Duganella dendranthematis: one gene and its partner. The protein of the gene in region 2 interacts with the protein of the main gene of each other region in a pairwise test. Links are inferred from orthologs where the notes say so. Each region holds a gene or a part of one and is shown on either strand. Other genes may lie near its edges.

The links.
Region 1: the proteins of hflK (region 2) and ftsH interact in binary tests that used the Escherichia coli proteins (3 or more experiments, as listed by UniProt). The link is inferred for Duganella dendranthematis from one-to-one orthologs.

The regions. Positions count from the first base shown.
Region 1 is NZ_CP051684.1:4,791,212-4,808,269, reverse strand. Bases 9,237-12,161 are described here. They hold ftsH (ATP-dependent zinc metalloprotease FtsH), read right to left. Parts: upstream 11,679-12,161; coding sequence 9,795-11,678; downstream 9,237-9,794. Other genes in these bases: HH213_RS22075 (RlmE family RNA methyltransferase), read right to left, coding at 11,876-12,161; folP (dihydropteroate synthase), read right to left, coding at 9,237-9,726. Outside these bases: HH213_RS22145 (FAD-dependent oxidoreductase), read right to left, coding at 1-1,159; HH213_RS22140 (hypothetical protein), read right to left, coding at 1,250-1,561; HH213_RS22135 (type II asparaginase), read left to right, coding at 1,748-2,773; HH213_RS22130 (flavin reductase family protein), read right to left, coding at 2,777-3,400; HH213_RS22125 (GNAT family N-acetyltransferase), read left to right, coding at 3,508-3,957; HH213_RS22120 (DUF6691 family protein), read right to left, coding at 4,098-4,499; HH213_RS22115 (YeeE/YedE family protein), read right to left, coding at 4,496-4,921; HH213_RS22110 (methyl-accepting chemotaxis protein), read right to left, coding at 5,044-6,681; HH213_RS22105 (hypothetical protein), read left to right, coding at 6,926-7,231; glmM (phosphoglucosamine mutase), read right to left, coding at 7,524-8,861; more of folP, read right to left, coding at 8,887-9,236; more of HH213_RS22075, read right to left, coding at 12,162-12,568; HH213_RS22070 (YhbY family RNA-binding protein), read left to right, coding at 12,612-13,079; HH213_RS22065 (DUF4149 domain-containing protein), read right to left, coding at 13,147-13,626; transcription elongation factor GreA, read right to left, coding at 13,626-14,102; carB (carbamoyl-phosphate synthase large subunit), read right to left, coding at 14,204-17,058. UniProt on the Escherichia coli protein: Acts as a processive, ATP-dependent zinc metallopeptidase for both cytoplasmic and membrane proteins. Plays a role in the quality control of integral membrane proteins.
Region 2 is NZ_CP051684.1:484,249-490,040, forward strand. Bases 830-3,803 are described here. They hold hflK (FtsH protease activity modulator HflK), read right to left. Parts: upstream 2,985-3,803; coding sequence 1,674-2,984; downstream 830-1,673. Other genes in these bases: hflC (protease modulator HflC), read right to left, coding at 830-1,674; hflX (GTPase HflX), read right to left, coding at 3,002-3,803. Outside these bases: HH213_RS02335 (ATP phosphoribosyltransferase regulatory subunit), read right to left, coding at 1-561; more of hflC, read right to left, coding at 763-829; more of hflX, read right to left, coding at 3,804-4,171; RNA chaperone Hfq, read right to left, coding at 4,214-4,450; ribosome biogenesis GTPase Der, read right to left, coding at 4,643-5,792.

The DNA of each region.
Region 1 (17,058 bases), 4.3 Mb from region 2 along the record:
CGGTGCAGAAGTTAGCCTCCATGAACGAGGCGCTGTAATACACGCCGCGTCCTTCAAAGCGCTCCAGCTCCGGCAAGGCCGGCTTGCGATAGCGCGCACCGCTGGCGATGACGATCGAGCGTGCGCGCAGCTTCTCGCCGCTGTCGACCTGAATGCCGTATTCCGCAGTGGAGCAATCGACCCCGCTGACCTTCACCGGCACCGCCACCTCGGCGCCGAACTTGCGCGCCTGCGACAGCCCGCGACCAGCCAGCGCCTGGCCGGTCACGCCGGTCGGGAAGCCGAAGTAGTTTTCGATCTTGGAACTGGAACCGGCCTGGCCGCCGGGCGCTTTCGCATCCAGCACCGCCACCGTCAGGCCTTCGGACGCCGCATACACCGCCGCCGCCAGTCCCGCCGGGCCAGCGCCGACCACCACCACATCGAACAGGCGGCCATCGAGATCGTCCGGGCTGATGCCAAGGCCGTCGGCCAGTTGGCGCAGCGTGGGCCGGCGCAGCACCTGACCGTTGAGCAGCACCACCGCCGGGATGTCTTCCGGCTTCACCGCAAAGCGCGTCATCAGCTGGAGCGCCTCTTCGTCGGCGGCGTATTCGGAATCAAAATAGGCGGTCGGCTGACCGTTCCGGTTGAGGAACTGGCGTAGCAACAGCGTTTCCTGCGAATCGCGGGCGCCGAACAGCACCACGCCCCCGGTCTGGTCCTGCATGTAGGCCACGCGCCGCAGGATGAAGGCACGCATGATGGTTTCACTCAGCGCCGCTTCCGAAATGACCAGCGTGCGCAGCGAGTCTTCGCTGATGACGATCAGCTCGCCGTCCTCCACCACGCGCGCGGTGGCCACGGCCGCAAGGCCCGCCAACGCCCCCATCTCGCCGGTGAACATGCCGGGGCCATGGACGCCCAGCACGGTCGATCCCAGCACCGAGCCGCGTTCGATCTCGATCGCGCCGGAGACAATCACGTACATCGAGTTATGGCGCTCGCCCTGGCGGAACAGCACCGTGCCAGCAATAAAGCGCTGGCGCTCGCCGTAGCGCAGGATCACGTCGAACTGGTCTTCGCTCAGGGTGGGGAAAATCTGGTGGCGGCGGTTGCCGATGTCGGACGACGCCAGATGGGGAGCGATGTTCTTGCCAGTCCCGGATTGCTTTTCCATACCGTATCCTCGCGATGTGATACGGTCATGATAGCGCTAATTGCCCATGCCGGCAGCCTCCCTTCCGGCAGGCCGCCGAAGCCGCTACTTTTACCGGCAGAGCTGCTGCCACTGCGCCTCAAACTCGGCCGGCGAGACATCCTGCGCCAACAAGGTCAGGTCGCGCGCCACCGAAATATAGCGCTGGAAGCCGATGTAGCCGCCGAACGCATCCTTGGCGTTGACCTCGCCGCACGGCGCCCCGCCCTTGCCGACGAACTGGTTGCGAAACTGCGCCTTGTTCGGCTCCAGGATCTTTTCCTTGACATATTTTTCGCCCAGCTGGGTCAGCGTTGCTGCTTCCTCTTGCTGTTTCTGTGCCGCCGTCTTACCGCAAGCGGCCAGCGCAAGCATTAATGCCATCGTGATAGCCAATCTCATATATTTTCTCTATTATATTTTTGCCGCGACCCTGACTTAACGCGGCAACGCCCCGCATTGTTGACATGCGAAGCTTTTGTTACTATCCCAAGCTTTACTGCCCGATCAGGAGATCGCATGCCTTACCCTCAAACCGCCCGCTGGTACACCGCCCTGCTGATCTGCGCAATGTTGCTCAGTTCCTATGCCGGGGCAGCTGACAAACTGGCCCACGTGACCATTCTGGCCACCGGCGGCACCATTGCCGGCAGCGGCGCCACCAGCACCACCACGGTCGGCTACACCGCCGCCACCGTCGGCGTCGACAGCCTGATCGCCGCAGTGCCGGAACTGGCTAAGGTCGCCGACGTCAAGGGCGAACAAGTGTTCCAGATCGCCAGCGAAAACATGAGCAATGAACATTGGCTCAAACTGGCCAAGCGCGTCAACACCCTTTTGGCCGATCCGGCGGTTGACGGTATCGTCATTACGCACGGCACCGACACGCTGGAAGAAACCGCCTACTTCCTGGACCTGACCGTCAAGAGCCACAAGCCGGTGGTGCTGGTCGGCGCCATGCGTCCGGGCACCGCACTGTCGGCCGACGGCCCGATCAACCTGTACAACGCCGTGCTGCTGGCGGCCAGCAAAGAGGCCGTCGGCAAGGGCGTGCTGGTGGCAATGAACGACCAGATCCACGCCGCCCGCGATGTCACCAAGACCAACACCTCGACCCCGGACAGCTTCAAGACGCCGGAACTGGGCATGCTGGGCTACATCCAGGGCAACAAGCCATACTTCTATCACGTGTCGGCCCGCAAGCACACGGCCGATACCGAGTTCGACGTCAGCAAGCTGGACGCATTGCCGCAGGTCGACATCGTCTACGGCTATGCGAATGTTAGCCCAGTGGCGCTGAACGCGCTGGTGGCGGCTGGCGCCAAGGGCATCATCCACGCCGGCGTGGGCGACGGCAGCCTGGCCACGCCGGTCAAGGCCGGCCTGATCGCGGCCCGCAAGCAAGGCGTGCTGATCGTGCGTTCCAGCCGCGTTGGCCAGGGTATCGTGGCACGCAACGGCGAAGCCAATGACGATGAGCTGGACTTCGTCGCGTCCGACACGCTGAACCCGCAGAAAGCCCGCATCCTGCTGATGCTGGCGCTGACCAAGACCAGCGACAGCAAGCAGATTCAACGCATGTTCTACACCTACTAAGCTTTACGGATAGCTGGGCCGCGTCATGCGGAACAACTGCTCCGGTGTGATTTCGAAGTAATCGGCCGGGCCGCCGCCACGCAGGATGGTGCGCGAGCCGGCCGTATCATAAACGCCGTCGCGCAGCAGTTCGCGCGCGATATGCACCCCCACTACCTCCCCAAGTATCAGCCAGCTATTGGTCTCCGCGCCGGACGCGCCTTGCAGGCGGATGATCTGGCTGCACTTGCACTCGAACGACACCGGACTTTCCGCCACGCGCGGCACGCTGACGATAGTGGATGCCTGCGGCGTCAGGCCGGCCAGCTGGAACTCGTCCACCTCCGGCGGCGCGGCGGCGCAGCTGGCGTTCATGGCCTCGGCCAGTGGCCGGGTTGCCAGGTTCCATACAAACTCCCCGGTTTCCTCGATATTGCGCAGCGTGTCCTTGCGGCCCAGGCTGGCAAAGCCGATCAGCGGCGGTGTGTAATTGAAGGCGTTGAAGAAGCTGTACGGCGCCAGGTTGAGATTTCCGCTGGCGGCGCGGGTGGAAATCCAGCCGATCGGGCGTGGGCCGACGATGGCGTTGAAGGGATCATGCGGCAGGCCGTGGCCTTGCGCCGGTTCATAGAAGTATTGGTCGCTCATACTGTATTGTCGCATACGTTTCTTTACAACAATTTATACAAATCGGGGCTTGCGCTCCTACAGTGCGCGCCGTAGGCTAAGTGTATTACTTAGTAAAAAGCGCGTATATGGATCTCGACGTACAATTTCGCCCCATGAAGGCGCCCCCGACTGACAAGGTCTTGCTGGCCTTCCGCAAAGACGCCGGCTTCAAGGGTGGAACACCGCCCCCAAAGGCAGCGGACCCGCGCGGCACCATCCAATGGGTGGCGGTCGAACTGAAGAACAAGCAGATCGGTATCGCCCGGCTGGAAATGGCGCCGCCGATGTTCTGCTTTGTGTCGGAACTCATGATCATGAGCCAGTATCGCGGCCGAGGTGTTGGTCACTGGCTGGTCAAGCGGATCGAGCAATACTGCCTGGGCACCGGTATCCAGCGACTGGTGCTGGAGGCTGCGGAAGGCACCGACGATTTCTACAAGTCCCAGGCTTTCGTGCCCGATCCCCTGCTGCCGCGCTTGTGGCGCAAGGAAATCAGTCCCCTGCAGCGCAAAATGTTCACGCCCATGTTTGGCTAAGGTTGTGTCGCCAGCGGTTGTTAACAAATTCTGTGGATAAGCCTGTTAACAAGCCACAGGTGGCACAAACAAGTGCTTGTTTTAAAAGAACAAATGTTTACTGCGTAATTTTTTCGCAGTAAAAGTTATCCACCGCGCGGTCAATCGAGCAATTCGTACAGCGCCATGCCTGCCAGCATGGCGGCGACGAAGATCAGCGCCTTCGGCAAACCCATGCCGAGACCGACCAAAGCCGGGCCGGGACAAAATCCGGCAATGCCCCAACCTATTCCAAACATCACCGCGCCGATAATCAGCCGCCTATCAATCTTAGTGGCGGAAGGTAATTTCATGTCCCCACCCAACAGCGTGGTTTTGCGCGACTTCGCCCATAGAAAAGCGAAGAAACCAACGCCGATTGCGCCGGCCATCACGAATATCAAGGATGGATTCCATAATCCCGCCACGTCCAGAAACGCCAATACCTTGGCAGGGTCCGCCATGCCGGAAATAATCAGGCCGATGCCGAATATCAGGCCAGCCAGGAAAGAAATAATAATCATAGATGGCGCACCAAAAACACAGTGACAAAGCCCATCGCCATAAACGTCAAGGTAGCGACAATTGATCGTGGCGATAATCTGGATATGCCACATACGCCATGGCCGCTGGTACAGCCTGAACCAATTCGTGTGCCAAAGCCGACAATCAAACCGGCAATGATCAGCGTAACGGGATTTGCTTCAATGTGAATATCTGGCAGTCGCCAGAATAAGCTGTAAATCACCGGCGCGCCAATCAGGCCGCCAGTAAACGCCAGGCGCCAACCGATATCGCCGCTACGTGGTTTGATCAGCCCGCCGAGTATGCCGCTAATGCCGGCGATACGGCCATTGAATAAAACAAATACAGCGGCAGCCAGGCCGATCAGCAACCCGCCGGCCAGCGCAGCGCCGGGGGTGAAGGCCATGGTATCGATGTTCATCAGGTACTCCTCTGGGGTAAGTCCACCGGAGTATGCCAGAAATGGGCTTCTTCACGCTAATTTTTAGCATGGAGACAAGGCAACAAGGCACGCGGCAGGTCGCCCTGCCACGCCGGTTTTAATCAACCATTTGCCAATCGAAGATGAGGACGAGTGTGCGATCTAATATGGGAATCAGATTGCGCGGATAAATGAGAAACCGAAGCGGTCGATGCATCCAATTTAAACTGGCCGACGATTTCGCTTAAATGAATGGCTTGTTCTTTTAATTCTTCTGCTGCGGCAGTGGCTTCTTCGACCAATGCCGTATTCTGCTGCGTCATACCGTCCATTTGTCCTAGCGCCTGGCTGACTTCTTGAATACCAATACTCTGTTCCTGGCTGGCATGACTAATCTCGGACATAATTTCAGTAACGCGACGGACACTATCGACCACTTCGTGCATGGTAATGCCAGCGTTTTGTACCAGCTCCGAACCGCTGCCGACTTTAACCACCGAATCATCGATTAATACCTTAATTTCCTTGGCCGCCTGTGCTGCGCGCTGCGCCAACACCCTGACTTCACTAGCCACCACGGCAAAACCACGGCCTTGCTCCCCGGCACGCGCCGCTTCCACCGCCGCATTCAATGCCAGAATATTCGTCTGGAAGGCAATACCATCAATCACAGAAATAATATCGACGATCTTTTTAGACGAATCATTAATCGACTCCATGGTATCGGTCACCTGGCGCATTACCGCACCGCCCTGCTCCGATACATCCGACGCCGATTGTGACAACTGATTGGCCTGCTGCGCATTGCTGGCGTTTTGCTTGACGGTTGAAGTCAACTCTTCCATGGCGGTCGCCACCCGTTCTAGCGATTGCGCCTGTTGCTCGCTGCGCTGCGACAGGTCCACATTGCCGGTGGCAATTTCGTTCGACGCATGGGTAATCGCCTCGGTGCCATGCCGTACTTCGCTGACGATGCCAGCCAGGCTGTCGCGCATGCCTTTGATGGCGAACAGCAAACTATCCTTGTCTTCCGGCGCCAGATGGACGCTCACGGCCAGATCGCCCTTGGCAATGCGAGTGGCGATCTCGGCGGCATATACCGGTTCGCCGCCCAGTTGCTTCAGCAACAGACGCTTGATCAAGCCGGCGATCACCACGCTCAGGACAAACGCAACGGCCGCCAGTCCCGTTACCAGACGCTGGGCGCCGGTGGCGTAGTCTTCCACCGTACCGGCGGCGGCGGCAGACTCTTTCTGGGCGGAGGTCACCAGCACCGCAATGTCCTGCACGATGCGGCGGCGCAGCGGGCTGCATTCATTCACCAGAAAACGGCCGTACTCCTCCATTTTTCCCGCCTCACGGTACTTGCGCGGACGTTTTAGCTCCTCCGCCATCGCCAGCAGCCCTTCCTTGACCTTGGCAAATTGCGGATCGCTGGCATAAGCCGGCGTCAGTTTCTCAACGGCAGCCAGATAAATGGCCTTTTGCTCATCAACGATGGCCAGTTCCTTCGTGGCTTCCGCATCATCGGTAAAAATGTAGGCGTTGCGTGCCGCCAGCCCGGTCTGATCCAGCGCCTCACGGGCTGCATAGAGCGGCTCTAGCCGATCTGCCGTGACGAGGTTGTCCTCGTGGAAGGCCTTGGCCAACGACGACACGCGCAACACCGAAAACACGGCCAGCACTAGCATCAGCGCCGTCAACATGCCAAAACCCAGCGATAGCTGTGTACCGATTTTTAATTTTTTGAACGAATCCATGTGACGCTCCTGAACGTGGCAAAGTCGGGGTAAATAACCAAACTCGCGGGTTCACGGCGATGGACAACGGCGATAGGCAGAAGCGGCGGCTAGGGCGAGGCCGCGCATCGGATAGATATGTATGCCGGGCACTATGCCTGAAAAGATTCCTTATATCAACAAAAATGAATCTATCGGCACGATAGCTGTCGCTAAAAAACGCATACGGTGGAGTGGCAGAATTAACCTCCTATAGAATGATGGAATGTCAAAAACCCCTAAATTTCCCGGTCCACTGACCGCGCGTGGCGCCGTGCTGGCGGTGCTGCTGTCAAATGCCGACCAGACCGGCACCGCGCCGCTGCAAGGACGCACCTCGCTCGCCGCGATCATCAAAACATTGAAACGCAAATACCACTGGCCGATCGAGTCCAGTAGCTTTCCCTCCAATGCCAGCGACGGCAGCGCCACGTGGGCGACCGTGTATCGCCTGCCGCCGGCAGCGGTGAGCAAGGCATTGAACAATGGCGGTAGTGAATGGCTGGAACGCAGGACGGCTGCCAGGGCGTGATGGCGCGGTATTTTTTATGGCCTGCCCAGCAGGAATCGAACCTGCGACCCTCAGCTTAGAAGGCTGATGCTCTATCCAACTGAGCTATGGGCAGAGAATGCTGCAGGAATCTGCGGCGGAAATGAAAAACGGGCTGTCTTTCGACAACCCGTTTCAAAGTTCTTGGTCGGAGTACAAGGATTCGAACCTTGGACCCCCTGGTCCCAAACCAGGTGCGCTACCGGGCTGCGCTACACTCCGAAGACCAGTATTCTAGTCGCTGTCCGCGAATCCGTCAATCAAAGCGGTCGATTTAATTTTCAACCTTGTCGGCGATGCGGCGCGCCATCGACTGGGCGGCGTCGGCATCGCGTGCCTCTACCATCACGCGGATCAGCGGTTCGGTGCCGGAGGCGCGAATCAGCACGCGGCCACTGTTGCCCAGCTCAGCTTCGACCTTTTCTTTTTCGGCCACCATGGCGGCGTTCCTGGTCCAGTCGAAGCCGGCAGGCACGCGGACGTTGATCAGCGTCTGCGGGAAGATCACCAGCTCGGCGCAGCATTCTTCCAGCGATTTGCCGGCGCGCTTCAGTGCCGACAGCACTTGCAGCGCGGAGATGATGCCGTCGCCGGTGGTGTGCTTGTCCAGCGCCAGCAGGTGGCCCGACCCTTCGCCGCCCAGTATCCAGCCCTTGTCCTGCATCACTTCCAGCACGTAGCGGTCGCCGACCTTGGCGCGGGCAAAGCCAATGCCCTTCTCTTTTAAGGCGACCTCGACGGCCATATTGGTCATCAGCGTGCCAACCGCGCCGGCGACCGGGCCGGTGGCCAGGCGATCCATGACCATCAGGTACAGCAGCTCGTCGCCGTTGTACAGGCGGCCATTGGCGTCGCACATGATCAGGCGGTCGGCGTCGCCGTCCAGCGCGATGCCGAGGTCGGCGCCGTGTGCCTGAACTGCGGCGGCCATCGCGGCCGGGGCGGTGGCGCCGTGGTCGAGGTTGATGTTAAAGCCGTCCGGCTTATTGCCGATGGCGATCACTTCCGCACCGAGTTCGTGGAACACGTGGGGGGCGATGTTGTAGGCGGCGCCGTGGGCGCAGTCGACCACGACTTTCAGGCCGCGCAGGTCCAGCTCGTTCGGGAAGGTGCTCTTGCAGAATTCGATGTAGCGGCCTTGCGCGTCGTCCAGGCGCTTGGCGCGGCCCAGTTTTTCCGACGGCACGCACAGCATTGGCTGGTCCAGCTCGGCTTCGATGTCGAGCTCCACCGCATCCGGCAGCTTGGCGCCCTGGGCCGAGAAGAATTTGATGCCGTTGTCCTGGAACGGGTTGTGCGAGGCCGAGATCACCACGCCGGCCGACAGGCGCAGCGCGCGCGTCAGGTAGGCGATCGCCGGAGTCGGCATCGGGCCGGCCAGCATGACGTCGACGCCGGCGGCCGAAAAGCCGGCTTCCAGCGCGGCTTCCAGCATGTAGCCGGAGATGCGCGTGTCTTTGCCGATCAGCACGGTTGGACGGCTGGCGCCGCTTCGCTTGCTGGCCAGGACCTTGCCGGCCGCATAGCCGAGGCGCATGACGAAGTCAGGGGTGATGGGTGCTTCGCCGACCAGGCCGCGAATGCCGTCGGTACCAAAATATTTACGTGACATATGTGTGCTCTTTTAAGTTGTTATTTTAGTGTGCTGCGTGCCAGACCTTGAGGGCGTCGACCGTTTCCGCGACGTCGTGCACGCGGACGATCAGCGCACCCTGCGCCACCGCCGCCAAGGCGCCGCCGACGCTGCCGGCCATGCGCTGCTCGACCGGCCTGCCGGTCACCGCGCCCACCATCGACTTGCGCGACAGCCCCGCCAGCAGCGGCAGGTTGAGCTCGTCAATCAGGCGCGCGGTGGCCTTCAGCAAGGCGTAATTATGCTCCACTGTCTTGCCAAAGCCAAAGCCGGGATCGATGCACAGTCGACGTGGATCAATACCGGCCGCCAGCAGCGCTTCGGCGCGTTCGTGCAGGAAGGCGATCACCTCGGCCACCACGTCGGTATAGGCCGGCGCCAGCTGCATGTGTTGCGGGTCGCTTTGCATGTGCATGATGCACAGCGCGCAGTCGCTGTCGCGTACGGCCTCCAGCGCGCCGGGGGCGCGGAAGCCGTTGATGTCGTTGATCATGTCCACGCCGGCGATGATGGCTTCGCGCATCACCTGTGGCTTGTAGGTGTCGACCGAGATCGCCGGGCCGAGGTCGCGCAGCGCGTACAGCACCGGCATCACGCGTTGCAGCTCGTCTTCCAGCGAGACCGGCGGCGAGCCGGGCCGGGTGGATTCGCCGCCGACGTCGATGATGTCGACACCGGCCTCGATCATCTGCTCGGCGTGCGACAGCGCAAATTCCAGCGACTGGTAGTTGCCACCGTCGGAGAATGAATCGGGCGTCACATTGAGGATACCCATCACGCGGGCGCGCACGCCCTGCCCCCGCCACGGGTAATTAAAACGGCCAAACTGTAAGGTAGATTGCATGTGACACTGGAATAAAAAAGGGCGAGGATCGCTCCTCACCCCTTGGTGGTTGATGCAGCCCGGCGTGCTTAGGCCGGTGCGGTCACGCTTGGCGATACACCGCTGCCGCCATCGCTAGGTGGCTGTTTGCGGATCGTCACGCCGGCTTTCGGCGGACGCGGCTCCAGGCCGGCCATAATGTCGTTGATCTGGTCTGCATCGATGGTTTCCCACTCCAGCAGCGCCTTGGTCATGACTTCGACTTTGTCGCGGTTGTCCGACAGCAGCTTGCGGGCCAGCGCATATTGCTGATCCAGGATGTGGCGAATTTCCGCATCCACTTTCTGCTGCGTGGCTTCCGAAATGGTCTTGTTGCTGCCCCCCATGAAGCCGTCGTTCTGGGTATCTTCATACACCATCACGCCCAGCGCATCCGACATACCGAACTTGGTGACCATCGAGCGGGCCAGCTTGGTGGCGCGCGAGAAGTCGTTCGAGGCGCCGGTCGACATCTGGCCGACAAAGATCTCTTCCGCGATACGACCGCCGAACAGGATCGAAATCTCTTCCAGCATCTTGTCCTTGTAGCCCGAAATATTATCGTGCTCAGGCAGCTGCCAGGTCAGGCCCAGGGCCCAGCCGCGCGGCATGATGGTCACTTTGTGGACCGGGTCAGCCTTCGGCAGCAGCTTGGCGACCACCGCGTGACCGGACTCGTGGTAGGCGGTGTTGCGACGCTCATCTTCGCGGATGACCATCGATTTACGCTCAGGCCCCATGTAGATCTTGTCCTTGGCATCTTCGAAGTCGGCCATATCGACCAGACGCTTCGAGCGACGCGCGGCAAACAGCGCAGCCTCGTTGACCAGGTTGGCCAGATCGGCGCCCGAGAAGCCAGGGGTGCCGCGGGCCAGAATGTCGGCCTTAACGTCGGTGCCGATCGGCACTTTGCGCATGTGCACGTTCAGGATCTGTTCGCGGCCGCGGATATCCGGCAGGCCAACGCTGACCTGACGGTCGAAACGGCCCGGACGCAGCAGCGCTTTATCCAGCACGTCGGCGCGGTTAGTGGCAGCAATCACGATCACGCCGGACTGCGCTTCGAAGCCGTCCATTTCCACCAGCAGCTGATTCAGCGTCTGTTCGCGTTCGTCGTTACCGCCGCCCATGCCGGCGCCACGGTGACGGCCGACAGCGTCGATCTCATCGATGAAAATGATGCACGGCGAATGCTTCTTGGCGTTCTCGAACATGTCACGTACGCGGGAGGCGCCGACACCGACGAACATTTCAACGAAGTCCGAACCGGAAATCGAGAAGAACGGTACTTTGGCCTCGCCGGCAATGGCACGCGCCAGCAGGGTTTTACCGGTACCTGGAGGACCCACCATCAGCACGCCGCGCGGGATGCGGCCGCCCAGTTTCTGGAACTTGCTCGGGTCCTTGAGGAACTCGACGATCTCGCCGACCTCTTCCTTGGCTTCATCGCAGCCTGCCACGTCGGACAGGGTGACGGTGTTATTGGTCTCATCCATCATGCGTGCCTTCGACTTGCCGAAGGAGAACGCGCCGCCCTTGCCGCCGCCCTGCATCTGGCGCATGAAGAAGATCCAGACGCCGATCAGCAGCAGCATCGGGAACCACGACACGAACACCTGCGACAGGAACGATGGCTCCTCAGGCGGTTTGATGTCGAAGTGGATGCCGTTGTCGCGCAGGTCGCCGATCAGGCCGCGATCGTACAGCGTGGCGGTGGTGCGGACTTTGGTGTCGTCGCTGCGGGTGGCGGTGATGGTGCCGCCTTCAATCACGACATCCTTGATGCGTTTGGCTTTCACGTCATCCAGCAAGTCGGAATAAGCGATTGGTTTCGCTCCGCCGGTTACGCCATGGCTATCAAACTGCTTGTACAGCATAAGCAGGAGCAGTACCACGACTACCCAGATGGCTGATTTGGAAAACATGTTATTCACGAAAACTCCTTGGATGCGAGACGCATCGATAAACCTGGCTGAACTCTGATTTTACTCGCAATAGGCAGGCGTTGCCAGAAACCTGCCGTGCGCCGGTCAAAAACCGGCTGAAAAGCACATTATTTCGCCAAAATCTTACCGCAATCAAGGCAAAAACGGCTTTCCCGGGGTTTGATGTGCGGGTTGTTCAGCAAATATCAAGGGTGCCAGCCATCAGATTCCAAAGGTTGCGCCGATGCCATGCCGTCGGTTGGGTTTTTCAGGCCACGGCCGAGCAGGAAAATCTCGGACGACTTGTCGCGGCTGGCTTTAGGTTTCTTTTGTACTACTGTTTTAAATTCGGCACGGAATTTCAGCACAATATCGTTGAATCCCATGTCCTTGAAACATTTGACCAGCAAAGCGCCGCCGGGTTTTAAATGGGCCTGTGAAAATTCAATCGCCAGGTCAATCAGATGCTCCATGCGGGCGGCGTCGGAATCGTGGATGCCGGACAGGTTAGGCGCCATATCCGATAACACCAAGTCAACTTTTTGCCCCTGCACCACGTTTTCCAGTTGCTGCAGTACGTCAGGCTCGCGGAAGTCGCCCTGGATAAAGTGGAAGTCGGCAATCGGCTCCATCGGCAGCATGTCGAGGCCGATCAGCGTGCCGTTGATGCCGCCGCCCTCCTTGCCCGCCAGCTTGCGCCGCACGTACTGACCCCAGCTCCCCGGTGTACAGCCCAGGTCGACAATGACCTGGCCGGGCTTGATCAGTTTCTCTTCTTCATCAATCTCTTTCAGTTTGAAAGCCGCACGGGCGCGATAGCCCTCTTTCTGGGCCAATTTCACGTAAGGGTCGTTAATATGGTCGTGAATCCAGTTTTTGTTTAATTTGTTCTTAGCCATTCGCGTAGAATACTGCCTTTAAGGAACCTACTAAAAGAATTTTATGATCAAACTTACTCCCGCCGAGCGCAGCGCGCTGCGCGCCGAAGCCCACGGCCTGAATCCAATCGTCATGATTGGCGCCGACGGACTGACTGCCAACGTCCTCAAGGAAATCGCGCTGGGTCTCGATTCCCACGGCCTGATCAAAGTGCGCGTGTTCGGCGACGACCGCGAAGCCCGTATCGCCATGTACGAAACCATCTGCGAACAGCTGAAGGCTGCGCCGGTGCAACATATTGGCAAGCTGCTGGTGCTGTACCGTCCGAAAGTGGAAACCGAGAAAGCCCGCAGCGGCAGCGCCGGCAAAGGCATGCGCGAAGTCACCATCGTCAAGCCTAGCCCGAGCGGCACCAAGCGACCATCGGTCACCAAAGTCGTGCTGAAGGGGAATGAGCGCGTTACGCAGGGCGGTAATATCAAACGCGCCAAGGCGCGTCAGAAGTCGACCAAAAAGACTGTCTTGGGCTAAGGTCATTCCCGCGCAAGCGGGAATCCATGCTGAGTATGGATTGCCGCCTGCGCGGCAATGACATAGCTTATTGTTTTACTACCAGCCACGCAGCCAGCAGGCTTTGAATCAGATAGATCACGCTGGAAATGCCGTGCAGGACGCCGAATTTATTCTTCGCCGCCTCCTCCATCACACCGCCCGGCCCCGCCGCCGCGCGCAGCGCCGCCATCATCGGCTGTAAGCCGAAGTGCGACACCAGCGTGCAAGCCAACATCACCAGCACGATAATCAGCAAGGTACGGCGCGATTTGGCCGCCATATTCGCTGCCGGTCCGGCAAAAATGCCGCCGGTGCTGGTCTGGGTCGCCCACAGCAGCACCAGCATCACCAGTGCGCACGCGATCGACAACCAGGCCTGGTTGGTGAACAGATTGCCGGCAATGGTGCCGGCCAGCACGCGATCACTCAGCGTGGCAAACAGGGTCGGTGCGGCCAGATAACCCACCGCCCATAAACTGCCGGCCCACAGGGTCGCGACCAGCAGGCGTGTACGGGCGAGTAACATCAGATGTAGCGCACTTCCAGAATTTCGTATTCGCGCGGACCCGATGGGGCCTGCACTTCCACCACGTCGCCGGCCGACTTGCCGATCAGCGCGCGGGCGATCGGCGAGGTCACCGACACTTTGCTCAGTTTCAGGTCGGCTTCATCGATGCCGACGATCTGGTAGGTCACCTTGGCGCCCGATTCCAGGTCTTCCAGGTCGACCGTCGAGGCGAACACCACGCGGCCTTCGGCGTCCAGCGTGGCTGGATCGATGATTTGCGCGGCGCTCAGCTTGCCTTCCAGTTCCGCGATGCGGCCTTCCACGAATGCCTGGCGCTCTTTGGCGGCATCGTACTCGGCGTTTTCCGACAGGTCGCCATGCGAGCGTGCTTCGGCAATCGCGTCGATCACGATACGGCGTTCTTTGGTCTTCAACTGGTGCAACTCTTCTTTCAAGAGTTCGGCGCCGAACTTGGTAAGTGGAACTGAAGTCATGTTGTCTATTTACTCTGTTTTTACAATGGAAAACCACAGAGGCCGCGCCAACCTTCAGCGCGAGCTCTGTGGTCCGGGTACTACCTAAACCTTATTAAACCTTAGTGTAAGGTTTTATGCAGCCCTTGTAAATCGTACACACGCAATTCGTCGAGATGGCGGATGCCTTCGACCGCCGCTTCAGCGCCGGCGATGGTGGTGTAGGTCGTCACGCGCGACGCCAGCGACGAAGTGCGGATGGCACGCGAGTCGACGATGGCGTTGCGTTTTTCTTCCACCGTGTTGATGACCAGGACCAGTTCATGGTTCTTGATCATGTCGACGATGTGCGGACGGCCTTCCACTACCTTGTTGACCGCGGTGACCGGAATGCCGGCCGCCGCAATCACCGCCGCCGTGCCCTTGGTGGCGGCCAGCGTGAAGCCCATGTCGACCAGGTCGCGCGCCACTTTCACGGCGCGCGGCTTGTCCGACGATTTCACCGACAGGAAGACCTTGCCCGATTTCGGCAGCTTGACGCCGGCGCCCAGCTGCGACTTGACGAAGGCTTCGCCGAAGGTTTTACCGACACCCATGACTTCACCGGTCGATTTCATCTCAGGGCCGAGGATGGTGTCCACGCCTGGGAATTTCACGAACGGGAACACGGCTTCCTTGACGCTGTAGTACGGCGGCACCACTTCGGTGGTCACGCCCTGGTCTGCCAGCTTCTGGCCGACCATGCAGCGCGCGGCGATCTTGGCCAGTTGCAGGCCGGTGGCCTTCGACACGAATGGCACGGTGCGCGAGGCGCGCGGGTTCACTTCCAGCACGTAGACCACGTCCTGGCCCTCTTGCTTCTGGATCGCGAACTGCACGTTCATCAAGCCGACCACGTTCAGGCCCTTGGCCATCAGCGCGGTCTGGCGCTTCAGTTCATCGATGGTCTCCTGCGCCAGCGAGTACGGCGGCAGCGAGCACGCCGAGTCGCCCGAGTGGACGCCAGCTTGTTCGATGTGTTCCATCACGCCGCCGATGAAGGTGGTGTCGCCGTCCGAGATGCAGTCGACGTCGCACTCGATGGCGTCGTTCAGGAAGCGGTCCAGCAGCACCGGCGAATCGTTCGACACCTTGACCGCTTCGCGCATGTAGCGCTCCAGGTCACGCTGCTCGTGAACGATTTCCATCGCGCGGCCACCCAGCACGTAGGAAGGACGCACCACCAGCGGGTAGCCGATTTCCTGCGCCAGCGCCAAGGCGTCGGCTTCGGTGCGCGCGGTGCGGTTAGGCGGCTGACGCAGACCCAGGTCTTGCAGCAGCTTCTGGAAACGCTCGCGGTCTTCGGCGGCGTCGATCATGTCCGGCGAGGTGCCGACGATCGGCACGCCGTTGGCTTCCAGGTCCAGCGCCAGTTTCAACGGGGTCTGGCCGCCGTACTGCACGATCACGCCGACCGGCTTTTCCAGCTCGACGATTTCCAGCACGTCTTCCAGCGTCAGCGATTCGAAGTACAGGCGATCCGAGGTATCGTAGTCGGTCGACACGGTCTCCGGATTGCAGTTGACCATGATGGTCTCGTAGCCGTCTTCGCGCATCGCCAGCGCCGCGTGTACGCAGCAGTAATCGAATTCGATACCCTGGCCGATACGGTTAGGACCACCGCCCAGCACCATGATCTTCTTCTTGTCGGTCGGATTGGACTCGCACTCTTCATCGTATGTCGAGTACATATACGCGGTGTTGGTGGCGAATTCCGCCGCGCAGGTGTCCACGCGCTTGTAGACCGGGCGGATGCCCAGGCCATGGCGGTACTTGCGCACTTCGGCCGGCGTGGTTTGCAGCAGGAAGGCCAGACGACGGTCCGAGAAGCCCTTCTGTTTCAGCTTGTACAGCGTGGTCTTGTCCAGCTGCTCCAGCTTCTGGGTATCCATCCACAGTTCCAGGTCGACGATCTCTTTAATCTGGATCAGGAACCATGGGTCGATCTTGGTCAGCTGGTGCACTTCTTCCATGGTGAAGCCTTGCGCGAAGGCGTCGCCCACGTACCAGATACGCTCAGGACCTGGCTCGCCCAGTTCCTCTTCGATCTTCTCGCGGTCCTTGGTTTTTTCGTTCAGGCCATCTACGCCCACTTCCAGACCGCGCAGCGCTTTCTGGAACGATTCCTGGAAGGTGCGGCCAATCGCCATCACTTCGCCGACGGATTTCATCTGCGTGGTCAGGTGGTGGTCGGCGGTCGGGAATTTTTCAAACGTGAAGCGCGGGATCTTGGTCACGACGTAGTCGATCGACGGTTCGAACGATGCCGGCGTAGCGCCGCCGGTGATCTCGTTGCGCAGCTCATCCAGCGTGAAGCCCACAGCCAGCTTGGCCGCCACCTTGGCGATCGGGAAGCCGGTGGCTTTCGACGCCAGCGCCGACGAACGCGATACGCGCGGATTCATTTCGATGACGATCATGCGGCCATCGGCCGGGTTGATCGAGAACTGCACGTTGGAGCCGCCGGTGTCGACGCCGATTTCACGCAGCACCGCCAGCGAGGCGTTACGCATGATCTGGTATTCCTTGTCGGTCAGCGTTTGCGCAGGAGCGACGGTGATCGAGTCGCCGGTGTGCACGCCCATCGGGTCCAGGTTTTCGATCGAGCAGATGATGATGCAGTTGTCCGCCTTGTCGCGCACCACTTCCATCTCGTACTCTTTCCAGCCCAGCAGCGATTCTTCAATCAGCAGCTCGTTGGTTGGCGAAGCTTCCAGGCCGCGTTTGCAGATCGCTTCGAATTCTTCTTCGTTGTAAGCGATGCCGCCGCCGCTGCCGCCCATGGTGAACGATGGACGGATGATGGTCGGGAAGCCGACTTCCTTCTGCACCGCCCACGCTTCGTCCAGCGAGTGCGCCACGCCGGAACGGGCCGAGCCCAGACCGATCTTGGTCATCGCGTCCTTGAACTTGGAGCGGTCTTCGGCCTTGTCGATGG
Region 2 (5,792 bases):
CAGCGCGGCATACAGTTTCGCCTGGTCGCGCTGGGCGGCCGGGCAATTATCCAGCAACGCGCGCAGCACGCCGACGTGCATCAGGTCCAGCCGCACTTCGGTGAACCCGGCCAGGGCCAGCGAGGCCAGCGCCAGTTCCTGGATTTCGGCGTCGGCTTCCAGGCCGGCATGGCCGTACATCTCGCAGCCGATCTGCAACGGCTCGCGGGTGGCGTGCAGGCCCGAGGGACGGGTATGCAGCACGCTGCCGGCATAGCACAGGCGCGTGACCGACGTGCGATTCAGCAGGTGGGCGTCGATGCGCGCCACTTGCGTGGTCATGTCCGGGCGCAGGCCCAGCATGCGGCCCGACAGCTGGTCGACCAGCTTGAAGGTGCGCAGGTCGGTGTCTTCACCGGCGCCGGTCAGCAGCGATTCCAGGTATTCCAGCAAGGGCGGCATGACCAGCTCGTAGCCGTACAGACGGAAATTATCCAGCATCAGGCGACGCAACTCTTCAATCTTGCGAGCTTCCGACGGCAAAACGTCGGCGATATTCTCAGGCAGCAGCCAATTCGGCATGGGACTATTTATTTAAGAAATGAACAATGCGGCACGCAGGCCGAGGCCACCAAACTGGACGGCCGAACCTGATATTTTACGCGAAAATGCGTTGAATGAGGGGAAAAAGATGCGAACCCACGCTGATGCGGGGCTGTCCGCCGGCCGGCGACTGAAGGGTCGGACCCTGTACGGGGTCCGACCCTTTGCCGTAGCCTCGGGTTACTTCTTGGCCGGAGCCGGGGCTGCGCCGCCGGCGCCAGCGCCCTTGAAGTATTTGAAGAAGTCCGAGCTGGAATCCATCACCATCACGTCGCCATGGTTCTTGAAGGTGGTGCGGTAAGCTTCCAGGCTGCGATAGAACTTGTAGAACTCAGGGTTTTTGCCGAATGCATCAGCATAGATGGCGGATGCCTTGGCATCGCCCTCACCCTTGGTTTCTTCCGCTTCCCGGTACGCTTCCGCCAGGATCACCGAACGCTGACGATCGGCATCCGCGCGGATCTTTTCCGATTCCGCCGCGCCGGTCGAGCGCAGCTCGTTGGCCACGCGCATGCGCTCGGCCTTCATGCGTTCGTACACCGAGGTGTTGATCTGCTCAACATATTCCACGCGCTTCAGGCGCACGTCGATGATCTCGACGCCGATCTGGGCGGCTTCCTGCACTACCTTGGCGCGAATGCCTTCCATCACTTTGCCGCGCTGGCCGGAAATCACTTCCGCCACGGTGCGCTTGGTAATTTCTTCATTCAGCGCCGCCTTGATGATCTGCGACATACGATCACGCGCGCGGCTTTCTTCGCCGCCAAAGGTCACGTAGTACAGCTTGGGCTGGGCTTCGCCGCGGCCGATGCGCCATTTGACGAAGCTGTCCACCAGGATGTTCATTTTCTCGGCGGTGATGAAACGCTCGGCATCCGGCGATTCGATCGTCATGATGCGGTTATCCAGGAACACCACATTCTGGAACGGCGGCGGCAGTTTGAAGTGCAGGCCCGGTTCGCGGATCACTTCCTTGATCTGGCCCAGTGCGAACACGATCGCATACTTGCGCTGGTCGACCACGAACACGGTCGACGACAGCAGCATCAGCGCGATGAACGCCAGGACAACGGTACTAGCTATGCGATTCATTAACGGCTCTCCCGGTCACGTAAGGACTCGCGCGTGCGCGGGTCGCGCAGGCGGTTGACTTCCACCGACGGTATCAGGTCGGATGGCAGCGTGGCGCTGGTGGCTGGCGAGCCGCCGGCCGCCTGTGCCGCCGCAGCGGCGCGCGCCGCGGTGGCTTGCGCATCGGTGGCCGCGGCTTGGGCGATCAGCTTGTCCAGCGGCAGATACAGCAGATTGCTGCCGCTTTTCGCATCGACCATCACCTTGGAGGCGCTGGAGAAGATCTGCTGCATGGTGTCCAGGTACATGCGGTCACGCGTCACGCCTGGCGCTTTCTGGTACTCGACCAGCACCTGCTTGAAGCGCGAGGCATTACCGGTGGCGTTTTCCACCACCATCGAACGATAGCCCTCGGCTTCCTGCAGCAGGCGCGAAGCGGCGCCGCGCGCGGTAGGAATCACCTGGTTGGCGTAAGCCTGGCCTTCATTCTTTTGACGCTCGCGGTCCTGCCCTGCTTTCACCGCATCGTCGAAGGCGATCTGCACCTGCTCCGGCGGCTGCACCGCTTGCAGCGTCACGCTGGACACCAGCACGCCGGAGGCGTAACGGTCGAGGATCTGCTGCATCAGCTGCTGGGTTTCAAACGCCACTTTGTCGCGGCCTTCGTACAGCACGAAGTCCATCTTGTTCTTGCCGACGATTTCGCGGATCGACGTCTCGGCGACCTGGCGCACGGTGTCTTCCTCGTCGCGGTTATTCATCAACCACGCGACCGGATCTTTCAGCTTGAACTGCACGGCGAACTGGATGTCGATGATGTTTTCGTCATCGGTCAGCATCAGCGATTCGCGCGCCTGTTTGTTCTTGATATTGCCACGGTAGCCAATTTCCACCATGCGCATCTGCGACACCTTGACCGTCTCGTCGCTCTGGAACGGATACGGCCAGCGCCAGTTGAAACCGGAGCCGGTGGTGTGGCTGACTTTGCCGAAGGTGTAGACCACGCCGGTCTGGCCTTCCTGCACGATGAACGAACCGCTGGCAAGCCAGATCAGCGCTACCACCGCGCCAATGGCGCCAGCCGTGGCGCGGATGCCGCCGGCGAGATCGGGGCGATTGCCGCCGCCGTCACCGCTGCCGTTGTTGTCGTTGTTATTGTTGGGCGGACGCTTCTGGCCGAACAGGTTGTTCAGCTTCTGATTGAAGTCGCGCCACAGCTGCTCCATATCCGGCGGACCTTCACCGGGCTTCTTGCCTTCATTGGCCTGCGGCTTGTTGTCCTTCCCCCAGCGAGGGTCGTTCAGCGACAGCTTCAAGCCGAGTCGTTTCATAAGTGAGGAGACACGCATTAGTGTGATCCAACGTCAGTGAGGGTGGGACTGCTCTCTACTTCTTCTAATTCTTCTTGTGTGTCTTCGGTGTCGTACGGCTGCTGCAGGCGCGCGTTCGGCGCGGCCTTGGCCCATTCGGTGATGGCGCCGCGCAGCAAGTCCAGGCCTTCGCCAGTGCGGGCACTGAGGAAGACGCGAGAAATCTTATCATATTCATCTCGCTCAACCGAGGGTTCGAGGTCGGCCGCGTCGATCTTGTTCCACACCAGAATCTGCGGAATATGATCGGCGCCGATTTCCTTGAGCACCAGGTTGACCTGCTCGATCTGCTCCATGCGTACCGGCGACGCGGCGTCCACCACGTGCAGCAGCAGATCGGCATGAATGGTCTCTTCCAGCGTGGCGCGGAATGCCGCCACCAGCTGGTGCGGCAACTCGCGCACGAAACCCACCGTATCGGACAGCACCACGTTGCCGACTTCCTCGCCCATGTAGACGCGACGCGAGGTCGTGTCCAGCGTGGCGAACAATTGGTCGGCCGCATACACGCCGGCCTTGGTCACCGCGTTGAACAGGGTGGATTTGCCGGCATTGGTGTAACCGACCAGCGAAATCGAGAACGTCTGGGTACGGTTGCGAGAACGGCGCTGGGTCTCGTGCTGCTTGCGCAGCTTGGCCAGACGCGCGCGCAGGGCCTTGACCCGCTCGCCGATCAATCGGCGATCGGTTTCCAGCTGCGTTTCACCGGGGCCGCGCAAGCCGATACCGCCCTTCTGGCGCTCAAGGTGAGTCCAGCCGCGGATTAATCGGGTCGCAAGGTGCTGTAGCTGCGCCAGCTCAACTTGCAGCTTGCCCTCATGGCTCTTCGCGCGCTGCGCGAAAATATCAAGGATCAAACTGGTCCGGTCCAGCACCCGAATGTTCAGGCGCTTTTCCAGATTGCGTTGCTGCGCCGGCGACAGCGCGTGGTTGAAGATGACGATTTCGATGCGGTCGGCCAGCACGGCCTGGCCGATTTCGTCCGCCTTGCCGCTGCCGACGAAATAAGCCGCGTCCGGAGCGGAGCGCTTTGCCGTGATCACCGTCACCGGTTCCGCCCCGGCTGAACGCGCCAGCAGGTTGAGTTCCTCGACGCTGGCGGCAAAGTCGCCCTGGCCGAAATCGATACCGACTAAAGCTGCGCGCATACGACGGTCACGCTATGTGGAGAGAAGCGATGCTGCAAATGCTTATTCCGCTTCGTTTTCAATATTGAGGTTGACGGCGCGCGCCGGCACCACGGTGGAGATGGCGTGCTTGTACACCATCTGGGTCACAGTGTTACGCAGCAGTACGACGTACTGGTCGAACGATTCGATGTGGCCTTGCAGCTTGATGCCGTTGACCAGGTAGATCGAAACAGGAACGTGTTCCTTGCGCAAGGCGTTCAGGAATGGGTCTTGTAACAGTTGCCCTTTATTGCTCATAACAGCTCCATTTTATGTTGTTGTGTTGGAAGTGGAGGCGAAACGCTTGAATTCAAGGTCGTGGCCCAGCGAAAAGTCTTTAAAAGTCAAACTATTTTCGCTGAAACACCGCTCGCCACGTGAAAAGTGGTGCTTCTAAGCCACTGTACCTTGTTTTTGTTTTTTTTGCAGGCTGTTCCTGCAAAAAAAACCTTATTTTCCGGAAGTTTTTGCGAACGGGTTCTTACCCGTGCGCAGTTCGATCCGCAACGGCGTACCGACCAGATTGAACGTCTCGCGGAAATGCTTCTCCAGATAACGCTTGTACGGATCGCTGATGGCGTCGAGTGCATTGCCGTGGATGACGATCACCGGCGGATTCATGCCGCCCTGGTGCGCATAACGCATCTTCGGACGGATCGAACCCTTGCGCTTCGGCTCCTGCTTCTCCACCGCTTCGATCAGCGCGCGGGTCAGCTTAGGCGTCGAGAGGTCGGCAAACGCGGCGGCATAGGCCTGGTCCAGCGACTTCATCAGTGGACCGATGCCCTGCGCCTTCAGCGCCGAGATGAAGTGCATCTTGGCGAAGCCGAGGAAGTCCAGCTTGCGGTCGATGTCGATCTTGATCTCGTCGCGTTCGTCGGTGCGCAGGCCGTCCCACTTGTTGACGGCGATGACCAGCGCGCGGCCGGTCTCCAGCACGAAGCCGGCAATATGCGCATCCTGCTCGGAGATGTCCTGCTGCGCGTCGAGCATCAGCACGACCACGTTGGCTTCCGAGATCGATTGCAGCGTCTTCACCACCGAGAATTTCTCGATGGCTTCGAATACCTTGCCGCGGCGGCGGATACCGGCGGTGTCGATCAGCGTGTACTGCTTGCCGTCGCGCTCAAACGGAATCTCGATCGAGTCGCGGGTGGTGCCCGGCATGTCGAAAGCGATGACGCGTTCTTCACCCACCAGGGTATTGATCAGCGTCGACTTGCCGACGTTGGGACGGCCCACCAGCGCGATCTTGATACCGCGATCGGTTGGCTCCAGCTCTTCCGGATCTTCCGGACGCTTTTCAAACGCCGTATCCAGCGCCAGATCGACCAGATCGTGCACGCCGTCGCCGTGTGCCGACGAAATGACAGCCGGTTCGCCCAGTCCCAGTTCGTAGAAGTCCGCCACCACTGCGTTGTAGCGCATGCCCTCCGCCTTGTTCACGACCAGCAGCACCGGACGGCCGCTTTTACGCAGGAAGTCGGTGATGGTCTTGTCGTGCGGGGTCAAGCCCTGGCGGCCGTCGACCAGGAAGATGACAACGTCAGCTTCGGCCACGGCCTGCTTGGTTTGCTTGGCCATTTGGTGGAGGATGCCT